DNA from 3 places in the Janthinobacterium kumbetense genome. Region 3 is predicted to be linked to each of the others. Evidence: predicted binding sites of a transcription regulator. Region 3 holds the regulator's gene; each other region holds the start of a gene.

Region 1 (4,151 bases), on a different contig from region 3:
CCAGCAGCTGGAAATAGTGCCAGCTGTCGAAGAAGAACTGGCGCATCATGGTGTCGGCGTAATTACCGTTCGGCTGCTCGACCAGCAGGCAATTCTTGAAATCGTGGGCGTCGCGCAAAAAGGCGATGTCGTCCTCGTCGCGGCCCGCATTTTCCAGTTCGGCCGCATAGCTGAACCACAAACGCGTCTGGCCCAGCAAGTCCAGCGCCACGTTGGTCAGCGCCATGTCCTCTTCCAGCGCAGGGCCCTTGCCGCACAGCTGCGACAGCTGCTGGCTGAGGATCAGGGCGTTGTCGCCCAGGCGCAGGAGGTAATTGACCTTGTCATCCATTGCAGGCGCTCCCATCACAGATTCTTGACTTCTTCCGGCATCGGGAAGAAGGTGGGATGGCGGTACACCTTGCTGTTCGACGGTTCGAACAGGGCGCCCTTGTCGCCGGGGCTGCTGGCGACGATATCGGCCGCGCGCACCACCCAGATGCTCACGCCTTCATTGCGGCGCGTGTAGACGTCGCGCGCATGGTTGACCGCCATGGTGGCGTCGGAAGCGTGCAGGCTGCCCACATGCTTGTGCGCCAGGCCGTGCTGGCTGCGGATGAAAACTTCCCACAAAGGCCATTCTTTGCTCATGTTGCTATCCCCTTTTATAGATGTTTTCAGGCTGCCGCTTTTTCGTTAGCGGCTTGCTTGTCGGCGTAGGCGACCAAGGCATCGCGGAACCATTCGCCGTCTTCATACGCTTTCACGCGCGTTTGCAGGCGTTCGCGGTTGCACGGGCCATTGCCCTTCAAGACATTGTTGAACTCGGACCAGTCGATCTCGCCGAATTCATAGTGGCCCGTTTCCGCATTGAATTTCAGGTCGGGATCGGGCACGGTCAAGCCCAGGTATTCGATTTGCGGCACGGTTTGATCGACCATGCGCTGGCGCAATTCATCGTTCGAGAACAGCTTGATGCGCCATTGCGCCGACTGGGCGCTGTTGACGGAGGCGGCGTCGGACGGGCCGAACATCATCAGGGACGGCCACCACCAGCGGTTCAGCGCATCCTGCGCCATGGCTTTCTGCGCCGGCGTGCCCTTGCACAGCGACATCATGATGTCGTAGCCCTGGCGTGCATGGAACGATTCTTCCTTGCAGACGCGGATCATGGCGCGCGCATACGGGCCGTACGAGCAGCGGCACAGGGGAATCTGGTTGATGATGGCGGAGCCGTCGACCAGCCAGCCGATGGCGCCCATGTCGGCCCACGACAGGGTGGGATAGTTAAAGATGCTGGAGTACTTGGCTTTGCCCGAATGCAAGGCGGCCAGCAAGTCGTCGCGCGACACGCCCAGGGTTTCCGCGGCGCTATACAGGTACAGGCCGTGGCCTGCTTCGTCCTGTATCTTCGCCAGCAGGATGGACTTGCGTTTCAGGGTGGGCGCGCGCGTGACCCAGTTGCCTTCAGGCAATTGGCCGACGATTTCCGAGTGCGCGTGCTGCGAAATCTGGCGGATCAGGGTCTTGCGGTAAGCATCCGGCATCCAGTCCTTGGCCTCGATCTTGATGCCTTCGTCGATGCGCGCCTGGAAAGCGCGCTCTTCTTGACCCATGTCGTCGAGGGAACGAACGTTCTTGAGGCCGGTTTCAACCATTTGTGCGTACATGATCTGTCTCCCATGTCTTTGATTTTGCGCAGCAACGCGGTGCGATGAACAGATAATACGATACAAAAAACGATTTGCATACACTTGATATGAATCATTTTAAAAATTCGTATCTTGTGCAGCTTTTTTGTGCGTATGATATTGCTTATGAGAAAACACTGCGGAGCGCCACCAGCGCTTCCGGCAAATTATTGCCGCGCTACCCGCGCAGCCAAGTAAACTGCTGCTTTTATTGAACCGACCGCAACACGGCCAGACCGGAACCACATGAAGAACACCCGCTGCACGGCATGGATAGCCGATTTCCTGGAACGCGACCCACCGCGCTCGAAGTCTCTGGTGATGACCATCTTTGGCGACGCCATCGTGCCGCGCGGTGGCGCCATCTGGCTGGGCAGCCTGATCGAACTGCTGGCGCCGTTTGGCGTGAATGACCGTTTATTGCGCACCAGCGTGTTCCGCCTGGCGCAGGAAGGCTGGCTCAGCTCGCAGCGCGACGGCCGCCGCAGCGCCTATACGATACGCCCGGAGGCGCTGGCCCGCTTCGAGCGCGCCTATCGCCGCATCTATGCGCCGCTGGTCGTGCACTGGGATGGCAGCTGGACCCTGGTGATCGGGCCGGCCGGCAGCATCGGCGCCGCCGAGCGGGGGGCGCTGCGCAAGGAATTATTGTGGGCGGGCTATGGCTTGATCTCTCCCGGCATCTTTGGCCATCCGGCCAGCAATACGGAGGCGCTGGAAGATATCCTTGTGCGCAATGAGGTGCAGGGTAAGCTGTATGTCTGCCACACCACGGAATTGCCGGGCGTCAGCACGCGCCCCCTGCGCGACATGGTGGGCGACTGCTGGGATTTATCGGAAGTAATGGCCGGCTACCAGAAATTCATCGCCAGTTTCCAGCCCCTGCTGACCTTGCTGCAAGAAGCGCCCGTGTTCGATGCAGAGCAAGCGTTCGTCATCCGCTCGCTGCTGACGCACGCCTATCGCCGCGTGCAATTGCACGACCCGCAACTGCCCGTCGAACTTTTGCCCGAACCGTGGCCCGGCACGCAGGCGTATGCGCTGGCGCGCGACCTGTACCGCATCACGTACGCGGCGGCCGAGGAACATATCCTGGCCACCTTGCGGCGCGAAGATGCGCAGGCGCCCGATGTGGAGCCGTGGTTCTACGAACGTTTCGGCGGCCTGAACACCTGACAACACGTCCATGACGATGTTGCAGGGTCTGGGCGTCCATTAGCACTGTCTGCGGCCCTGGCCCTGGCCATTTTTCAGGCATTCAGGAATACGTCAGTGCCTGCGCTCACTGTTTTGCCACCACCTGTTTCGCCCCTGCCAATAAATCCTGCCCCAGCTTTTCCAGCGCATTGGCTTGCACCAGCATGGTGTCGAGGATGGCGACGTTGAAGGTGAATTCGGCCGGCGTCGTATAGCCGGGGAAACGTATGATGCGCAGCAATTCCTGCAAGGTCGTGCCCTTGCCCAGGTGCGCCAGGGCGTCGCTGAGGGCGCTGATTTTCTTTTCCAGTTCGCGTATATGTTTGCCGTTGTCATCCATGATGGCCTCCCCGTGTCGGAGCTATCACGTTAGCAAAGCGCGTCCGTCATCGTTTGCGCCAGCACAAAGTCCACCGCAAAACAGGTATCATCGCGCCATTGCACACGATGCAAAACCCATACGTTTTTATCAGGAACACTCATGACCATTAAAATCAGCCAGCAATTCGACGCCGGCGCGATCGAGGTGCTGCGCGCCGACGATGCCCAATCCATCGAGCTGAACATCCGCAAGGATTCCCACGCCGACATCACGCAGTGGTTTTACTTCCGCCTGCAAGGCGCGCAAGGCGAGGCCTGCACGATCCGCTTCATGAACGCAGGCAAGTCGGCCTACCCGGACGGCTGGAAAGATTACCAGGCCGTGGCCAGTTACGACCGCGAAACGTGGTTCCGCGTACCGACCAGCTTTGACGGCACGGTGATGACCATCGAACACACGCCGGAAGAGGAAAGCGTGTACTACGCCTATTTCGAACCGTACCCATGGGACCGCCACCTGGCCCTGATCGACAGCGCGCAAGCGTCGCCGCTGGTGCGCTTGATCGACCTGGGCAGCACCGTCGAAGGCCGCGACATGAATCTGCTGGTGGTCGGTGACGCCGATGCCGAAAAGAAAGTCTGGGTCATCGCGCGCCAGCATCCCGGTGAAACGATGGCCGAATGGTTTGTCGAAGGCATGCTGGAAGCCTTGCTGGACCAGGCCAATCCATTTGCCCGCCAGTGCCTGCAAGACGCCGTCTTCTACGTGGTGCCGAACATGAACCCGGACGGTTCCGTGCATGGCAACCTGCGCACCAACGCAGCCGGCGCCAACCTGAACCGCGAATGGATGACGCCGACGATGGAGCGCAGCCCGGAAGTATTCCTGGTGAAACAGAAAATGCATGAAATCGGCTGCGACCTGTTCCTCGACGTGCATGGCGACGAAGGCTTGCCTTACGT
Region 2 (4,151 bases), on a different contig from region 3:
GCCGCTGGAAAAGATCGGCCTCGTGGCGCGCCAGGCCGATGCGCGCGACGCCCGCGTCGGCTATGCCGTGCTGACTGCCGCCGGCCAGGAATTGCTGGGACATGCGAGCGCCACCGCGCAGGCCGTGGGGCGCGAATTGCTGCAGGATGCGCCGGCAGAACAGCTGGGAGCGCTTTCCGCCCTCCTGGGCCGGCTGGCCGGCTGAAGCCCCTACACGAGCGCCAGCCTGCGCAGGCGCCGCGTCGACGGCCAATGTTCCACGCCCGCTTCGGCGCGGATGGCGGCGCAGCCCGCCAACACCCGCTCGATGGCCGCCCCGTCGAGCCCCGCGTTCAGGGTCAGGCGCACGAGGGCGCGGTTCTTCGCCGTTGCCGGGGCGCAAAACATGGCGCCGTAAATGCCTTGCCGCTCCAGCGCCTGGCGCAGGACCAGGGTGGCCGGTTCGCCGCCCGCCTCCAGCGCCACGATCTGCTCCGTGCCATCGCTGACGTTGTAGCCCAGTTCGCGCAAGCCTTCGCGCACCTGCAGCGTATGGCGTTGCAGGGTGGCGCGCCGCCCATCGGCGGCCATGATGAAGTCGAGCGCCGCGCCCAGCCACGCCAGCTCATGCGCCAGCAAACAGGAACTGAAGATGGCGGGGCGTGATTCGGACAAAAAATAGCCCTTGAAGCGGCTGGAACAGCTGATGAAACCGGCGCGTCCCGCGAAAGCCTTGGCCAGCGACGCCGTGCGGAAATGCACGCGGTGGCCCAGTCCCCACGCCTCCACCAGGCCCGCACCCTGCGGGCCATGCGTGCCCAGCGAGTGCGACTCGTCGACCACCACCACGCAGTCGCTGCGCTCGGCGATGTCGAGCAATTCCAGCAGCGGCGCCAGGCTGCCGTTGGTGCTGTACAGAGCGTCGACGACGATCACGCCGCGGCCATGCTTTTCCACTTGCCGCCGCAAGTGCGTCATGTCGTTGTGCAGGAAGGGCACGGCCTGGGCCTGCGCCGACAGCACGCCTTCCCACAGCGAGGCGTGGGCCTGCATGTCGAGGTAGACGGGAATGCCGGGGCTGGCGATGCACTGGATCAGCCCGACGTTGGCCGCCATGCCGGACTGCGCCAGGATGCCGTCCTCGCTGCCCATGAAGCGGGCCAGCCGGCTTTCCAGCCGGTGTTGTTCGCTGCCTTCCTGCAAGTACACGGCCGACATCAGCATGCCGCCCGCATGCGCCTGCAGGGACGCCACCTGGGCCGCCACCAGCGCCGGCTCGGCGGCGATGGACAGGTAGTCATTGCCGGCCAGGAAAATAGCATGGGCGGGTGTCGGTTGCCAGGCATGGGGATGCTGGCCGCCCAGCAGTTTTTCGATGCGCGTGACGTGGTGCGCATCCATGCGCCGCACGATGTAGTCTGGCAAGCAGTGTTCGGCGCGGACGAAGGATGGGGCGTGCAAGCTGGTAGCGATGGTCATGAGTTTTCTCCTGGGGAAAGGTTTGCTGCGGCTTAAAGCCTTGACCGTCTCGCGAACCCATCCATTGACGTATATCAATGTCCGATGAGATAACCGTTCAACCAGGAAAATTTACGCGATGATAATGTTCTGAAGAGAATCAAGGCAGAGTCATGACGCAGCAATTGCACGGACGATGGACACACTGGCGCAGGCGCCTGCTCCATTCGCTGCTGCATGAACGCATGCCCCATGAAAACCTGGCCGGCAGGGTTGCCATGCTGGCCGCCGTGGGCACGGTGGCGATGCCGCTGTACTACCTGCTGTGGAATTACTTTTTTCCGCAAGCCTATGAAAACCTGACCTTGCGCCTGACGGGCGTGGGCATCTGCGCGGTCGGCCTGTTTGCGCGCCACTTCTCGGCCCGCTGGCTGTCGCGCTACCTGCTGTTCGCGCTCAGCTACATCCTGCCTTTCTTCTTTACCTTCATGTTTCTGATGAACCACGCGTCGTCCATCTGGAGCGAATCGCTGCTGATCGGCCTGGTCGTGCTGTTTCATTTCGAAACGAAGCTGGCTTGCCGCGCCTACCTGATCGGCACCAGCACCGCCTGCCTGGCCGTCATCCTGCAGGGAGAAGGCGACTTCCTGCTGCAGCGTGAAGTGCTGCAGCAACTGCCCGTGCACTGGTTCACCATAGCCGCGCTGTCCGTGGTGAAAGTGGGCAGCAAGGTGCTGGAACTGGAACGGCTGGCCGGCCTGTCCGCCGGGCTCGGTTCCGTGGCGCACGAGCTGCGCACGCCGCTGACGAGCGTGGAAGCCAATGTGCGGGGCATGCGCCGGCTGCTGCCGCAACTGGCCGGCCAGACGCACGACTTGCCGCCGCTGCAGGAAGCCCTGTCGCGCATCCAGTTCGAAGTGCGCCACATGCAGCACATGATCGATTTGTTCCTGATGAGCGCCAGCGCCGTGAACCGCAACCTGCAGCCCAGCCAGGCGCTGTCGATGCTGGCGATGGTGAATTCCGTGCTGAAGCGCTACCCATTCACCGGCAACAGCCAGCGCAGCCGCGTCAAGGTGGACGTGCGCGCCGACTTCCAGTTCGCCGGCCAGGACGAACTGTGCGTGGTGATCCTGCTGAACCTGCTGAGGAACGCGCTGAAAGCCATCCAGCGGGCCGGCAAGGGCCGCGTGCGCATCATCATCGACGGCGCCCGCCCCGTGCCCAGGCTGCTGTTCATCGACACGGGCTGCGGCATCGCGAAAAACCGCCTGCCGCTGATCTTCGAGCGTTTTTATTCGTATCCCGTGCATAACGGCAGCGGCATCGGCCTGGCCCTGTGCCGGCAGATCATCACGGCCTGGCAGGCGCGCATCCGCTGCGTGTCGCGCGAGCATGCATATGCGATTTTCATCCTGGAATTTCCCCAGCCCCTGCCTGCCCGCTTACAACCCTCTTCCCCCGCAAGGTGATGCATGCAACTGCCCGTCTACTCCCATCCGACCCTGACCGTATTGATCGATGACAGCGATTCCTTCCTGAAAAGCCTGGCGTTCCAGCTCGATCCCGCGCTGGCGCGCCTGACCTTTCATGACACCAGCAGCGCGCTGCACTGGCTGCGCCACAGCACGCAGCCGGGCGAGACGCCGCTGCACGTCAATTTCGACACACAGAACCTGCCGCGCGACCAGCGCAACGTGGCGCTCGACCTCGAACGCATCTGGCGCATCAGCGGCCAGGCGCAGCGCTTTGCCGTGCCTTCCGTGCTGGTGGTCGATTATTCGATGCCGCAGATGAATGGCTTGGAATTCTGCCAGGCCGTGCGTGACTTGCCGTGCAAGAAGATTTTATTTACGGGCGCGGCCGATGAAAAAGTGGCCGTGACGGCCTTCAACCGGGGCTTGATCGACCGCTACGTCAAGAAGAGCGACGACGATGCGCTCGATATACTGGAACAGGAAATCGTTTCCCTGCAACGCGAATTCTTCCTGCAGCAGTCGGACACGGTGCGCGACTTGCTATTGCTGCACGACTATAGTTTCCTGCAAGACGAAGCCATGGCCGCCGTCGTGCAGGAGCTGTGCCGGCGCCATGGCTTTGTCGAGTTCTATATTTTCCCGAATCCCTGCGGCATCCTGTTTTTCACGCGCGACGGCCAGGCCCGCCTGATGATCATCGAGACGGAACGCAGCCTGCACACGCAGTACGAAATGGCGCGCGACAGCGACGCGCCCGAGTCCCTGCTGCTGGCCTTGCTGGAAATGCGCGTGATCCCGTACTTTTCCGATGCCGACAGCGACGGCATGTATGCGGCGCACATCGGCGAAAACTGGTTCCGCTACTGCGCCGCGCCCACCATCTGCCTGGGACGCGAAACCTATTTCTGGGCCCTGTTCGACGTGCCGCCGCACCAGCTGGGACAGCCGGTCATGTCCTACGCGCAATTTTTACGCGCGCAGGCGGACGACAGCGTGGGCGCCTAGTCCTTAGCTTTCCCGCAAGGTTTGCAGCGGCGGATGTTTCAGCACATTGCGCAAGCCCAGCCAGCCGCCGGCGATCGCGCACAGGGCGCCGGCCAGCAAGCCAAAGGCCCACACGCCGGGCGCGAAGCTCCAGGCGAACTTGAACTGGTACGTGGCCAGCGCCCAGCCCATGGCCGCCGCGCCCGAGGCCGCCAGCAGGCCGGCCAGCGCGCCGACGAGGGAAAACTCGAT
Region 3 (4,151 bases):
AGTTCCGTCATGCCGATGCCCGTGTCGCGCACTTCGAAGCGCAGCCAGGCGCGGCCGCTCTCGCTCTCGGCCAGGCTGACGGCCACCACCACTTCGCCGCTCTCCGTGAACTTGATGGCGTTGCCGGCCAGGTTGACGAGGATTTGCTGCAGGCGCTGGGCGTCGCCCACGAGGCGCCGCGGCACGTCGGGCTCGACGGCGATGGCCAGTTCCAGCTCCTTTTCGCCCGCATTCATCGTCATCGTCGTGGCCAGGGTATTCATGACTTCATCGAGGTCGAATTCGACGGGCGACAATTCCATGCGCCGCGCCTCGATCTTCGAATAGTCGAGCACGTCGTTGAGGATGCCCAGCAGCGACTGGCCCGCTACTCTGACCATGGTCAGATACTTGCGTTGTTCCGTGTCGAGCCTGGTATTGCCCAGCAAATACACCATGCCCAGCACGGCATTGAGGGGCGTGCGGATTTCATGGCTCATGTTGGCCACGAAATCGCTCTTCGCGCGGTTGGCCGCCTCGGCCCGGTCGCGTTCCTGTTCCAGCTCCGCCGCGCGCGATTCGAGCTCCTGCTGCAGGCGGTCGCGTTCGCTCATCAGGCCGTTGAACGCTTCCGTCAGTTCGCCGATCTCGTCGCGCTGCTGCACCGGCACGGGCGTGAAGCGGCTGCCGCTGGTGCGCAGGGCTTGCAGGGTGTCGCGCAGGCGCACCAGCGGCGACAGCAGGCGCACGGTGACCCAGCCCAGCACAAAGGCGGCCAGCAGCGAGGCGAGGATGCTCCACAGCACCAATCGGTACAGCACGCCATCGAACGGTTCGAAGGCATCCTCGACGGGGAGCGAGGCGGCCAGCAGCCAGTTCACGGATTTCAGGCGCTTGAAGCTGTTGACGGCCGTGATGCCGCGGCTGTTGGTGCTGACCATGCTGCCTTCGCCATCTTCCTTCAGCAGCTGGGTCGTCGTCAGGTTGGCGTTCGGCTTGCGCGGTTGCAGCAAGCGGCTGGTATCGGGGTGCAGCACGTAGCGCGGCACGGCGCCGCGCGTGAGGATGAAGTAATAGCCGTTCTTGCCGATCTTTTCCGAGCGCAGGCGGCCCAGCAGGTTGTCCTTGTACAGGCGCAGCACGCCGATCACCACGCCGGCCACCTGGCCATCGGCGGCCAGCACGGGCGCCACCATCTGCACGATGGGCATGCCGCTCGACTTGCCCAGCATCGGTTCGGTGATCATGGGCTGGCGCGTGCGCAGGACGGTCTGGAAATACTCGCGCTCGGCGACGTTGATGCCGGCGCGCCCCGCCACTTCCGGCATGTCGGCCACGACGGCGCCATGCGCGTCGAGCACCAGCACGTCATCGAACAGCACCAGCATCGAGCGGCGCGAATAGTATTCGCGCAATTGGGCGGGCCGGGCGATCAATTCCGGCGGCTGCTGTCGGGCCGTCAGGGTGACGATCTGCAGCAGCATGCCCAGCTTGTCGTCGAGTTCGGCGGCGGTGCGGGTGATCAGGGACGATTGCTGGCTCAGCAGTACTCGGGTGAAGTCGTCGCGCATGTGCTGCACCTGGATCATGGTGACCAGCGCGATCATGGCGATCGAGGTCAGGCTGGTGGCCAGCGCGACTTTTGCTTTAATGCCGAGAGGCTTCATGATTTCCTTTTCAGTACCGGGCGGCACAGGCGGCAGATAATGCTGTCAGGAATTTTCCTATCAATGCCCCAGCTTGGCAAGCGCCGCCGCGCAAATTGCCCGCCCCGTACGGGCTTTTGACGATGTTGCCATATAATTAAAGGCTGGACGTCGTTTATTCGCCGAATTTACGGTGAAATTGGCATACGGCAACCCTGTATGCGGCTGTATGCAGTAAACTTGTTGTTGCATTTTCTAAAAGGTACCGACATGACTGAAGCGCTACTCACTCCAACCTTGCCCACCGTGAACGTGGAGGCGTTGCGTGCGCGATGCTCGACCTGCAGCATGCATCAATTGTGCCTGCCGATGGGCCTCGATGTGGGCGACATGGACAGGCTGGATCAGATCATCGGCCGCCGCCGCAAGATTGTGCGCGGCGCCTCGCTGTTCCGCATCGGCGACTCGTTCCAGAACCTGTATGCGATCCGCCTGGGGCATTTCAAGACGTACCAGATCAATCCGGGCGGCGAAGAGCAGGTGACGGGCTTCCAGATGGCGGGCGAACTGCTGGGCATGGACGCCATCAGCGCCGACCGCCACCACTGTAATGCGGTGGCGCTGGAAGACAGCGAAGTGTGTGAAATCCCGTTTTCCAGCCTGGAACAATTGCTGGGCAATATGCCGACCCTGCTGCGCCATTTCCACCGCATGATGAGCCAGGAAATCACGCGCGAGCAAAGCGTCATGCTGTTGCTGGGCAATATGCAGGCGACGCAGCGCTTTGCCGCCTTCATCGTCAACCTGGCGTCGCGCTATGAAGCGCGCGGCTATTCGGGCAGCAATTTCCAGCTGCGCATGTCGCGCGAGGAAATCGGCAACTACCTGGGCCTGACCATCGAGAGCGTCAGCCGCCTGCTGTCGAAGTTCAAGAAGGAAGGCTGGCTGCGCGTCTCGAACCGGGAAATTGAAATCCTGCAGCCGGCCAAGTTAAAAGCCATTACGGCCGGCACGGACGTCTGCAAGTAAGACTTACAGTTCCTCGTCCGCATGCAGCGCGATGCTGCGCTGCAGGGGCCAGGTCCAGATGCCGGACAGGCGCCACTCGCGTTTGTCGTTTTCCACCAGCACTTGCCAGCGGCTGCGCTCGAGCATCGGCAGCGCCACGGAAAAATTGCCGGCTGCGTCGGGCTGCACCAGCACCTTGATATCCTTTTCCGGCAGGGTCGCATGCGCCAGGTGCAGCTGCAAAGGCGCCTGATAGGCCTTGCCGAAGCTGTGCACGGAACCGGTCAGGCGTGCTTGCGCCACGTCATACGACAGGCGCGTATCCATCGCCAGGTCGCTGGCGATCGTGTCGCGCTTCAAATCCTGGTTGATCGCCTTGCCCTGCTTGTAATAATCGCCCACCACCAGCGCATCGGGCTGCGTAAACGCGATATAGCCCATGAAGCTGCCGACGACCACGGACAGGCCGGGGCCGATCATCAGCAGCCATGGCCAGCGATGCTTGTACCACGGTGCAACGGGTGCTTGCAGTTTCAGACTGTCGGACATGGTATTTCTCCTGTGTAAACGGCCAATCCCCGTGCGGGGACCGGCCTTCCTGCAACTTCGTGGCGGCGGCGAGGGCACCCGGTCCCCGTCCGCCTTTCCTTGTTAACGTGGCACGATGAATACCGCGCTTTCACGCACATGCAGCGATGGGTCGTCCAGCGATTGCAATTCGATCGCAATCTTGTTCGAGCCCTTCTCTCCCACGCCGTGCGGCACGCGCAGGCGGATCGGCCAACCCAGCGTTTCCGTCGGCTGCAAGGTCACTTCTTCGCGCGTCAGCAAGGTCAGGCCCGGCAAGCCGGAAGCGCTGATTTTGAAATGCTGGCTTTGCTCCGACGTGTTCATGATCTGCAGGCGGTAGACGTTTTCGATCATGCCGTCTTCCACTTCGCGTCCCATGGAACCGCGGTCGCGGATCACGTCCATTTTTAGGGGCGTGCGCAGGGCCAGCGAAGTACACACGGCGATGATGATCAGGGCCAGGATGGAAGTGTAGATCAAGACGCGCGGGCGCATGGCGCGCTGGCGTATCTGCTTCGAATTGAAGTTGTTTTCCATCGCATGGTCGGTACTGTAGCGTACCAGTCCCCGTGGCCGGTCGACCTTGTCCATCACGCTGTTGCAGGCATCGACGCAAGCGGCGCAACCGATGCATTCATACTGCAGGCCGTTACGGATATCGATGCCGGTCGGACACACCTGCACGCACAGGGTACAGTCGATGCAATCGCCCAGCTTGTCGTTGTTGCCGGCCTTCTTGCTCATGGCGCCACGTGGTTCACCGCGCTTGGCATCGTAGGTGATGATCAGGGTGTCCTGGTCGAACATGGCGCTCTGGAAGCGCGCGTAGGGGCACATGTATTTGCACACCTGCTCGCGCAGCCAGCCCGCGTTGCCGTAGGTTGCCAGACTGTAGAACAAGACCCAGAACCATTCCCAGGGACCGAAGTTCAGCGTGGTCACCGACTG

What was found. Region 3 encodes FNR, which switches genes on or off when oxygen is low (the NO sensors DNR and NnrR bind a similar motif). Its sites were predicted from a motif close to TTGATNNNNATCAA; they were not measured.
Region 1: the regulator FNR is predicted to act here: its motif matches at 1,734-1,747, upstream of paaA (1,2-phenylacetyl-CoA epoxidase subunit PaaA).
Region 2: the regulator FNR is predicted to act here: its motif matches at 1,523-1,536, upstream of cqsA (alpha-hydroxyketone-type quorum-sensing autoinducer synthase).

What each region holds. Positions count from the first base shown of each region.
Region 1 is NZ_JAMQGR010000004.1:208,145-212,295, reverse strand. It holds gene paaC (1,2-phenylacetyl-CoA epoxidase subunit PaaC) at 1-331, opposite strand, end outside; gene paaB (1,2-phenylacetyl-CoA epoxidase subunit PaaB) at 346-630, opposite strand; gene paaA (1,2-phenylacetyl-CoA epoxidase subunit PaaA) at 657-1,649, opposite strand; gene paaX (phenylacetic acid degradation operon negative regulatory protein PaaX) at 1,917-2,846, shown strand; gene NCG91_RS14590 (hypothetical protein) at 2,953-3,207, opposite strand; gene NCG91_RS14585 (M14 family metallopeptidase) at 3,349-4,151, shown strand, end outside.
Region 2 is NZ_JAMQGR010000006.1:261,747-265,897, reverse strand. It holds gene NCG91_RS18260 (MarR family winged helix-turn-helix transcriptional regulator) at 1-205, shown strand, start outside; gene cqsA (alpha-hydroxyketone-type quorum-sensing autoinducer synthase) at 211-1,458, opposite strand; gene NCG91_RS18250 (sensor histidine kinase) at 1,611-2,909, shown strand; gene NCG91_RS18245 (response regulator) at 2,913-3,920, shown strand; gene NCG91_RS18240 (ABC transporter permease) at 3,924-4,151, opposite strand, start outside.
Region 3 is NZ_JAMQGR010000002.1:720,473-724,623, forward strand. It holds gene NCG91_RS10655 (response regulator) at 1-1,646, opposite strand, end outside; gene fnr (fumarate/nitrate reduction transcriptional regulator Fnr) at 1,896-2,654, shown strand; gene NCG91_RS10665 (FixH family protein) at 2,658-3,182, opposite strand; gene ccoG (cytochrome c oxidase accessory protein CcoG) at 3,285-4,151, opposite strand, start outside.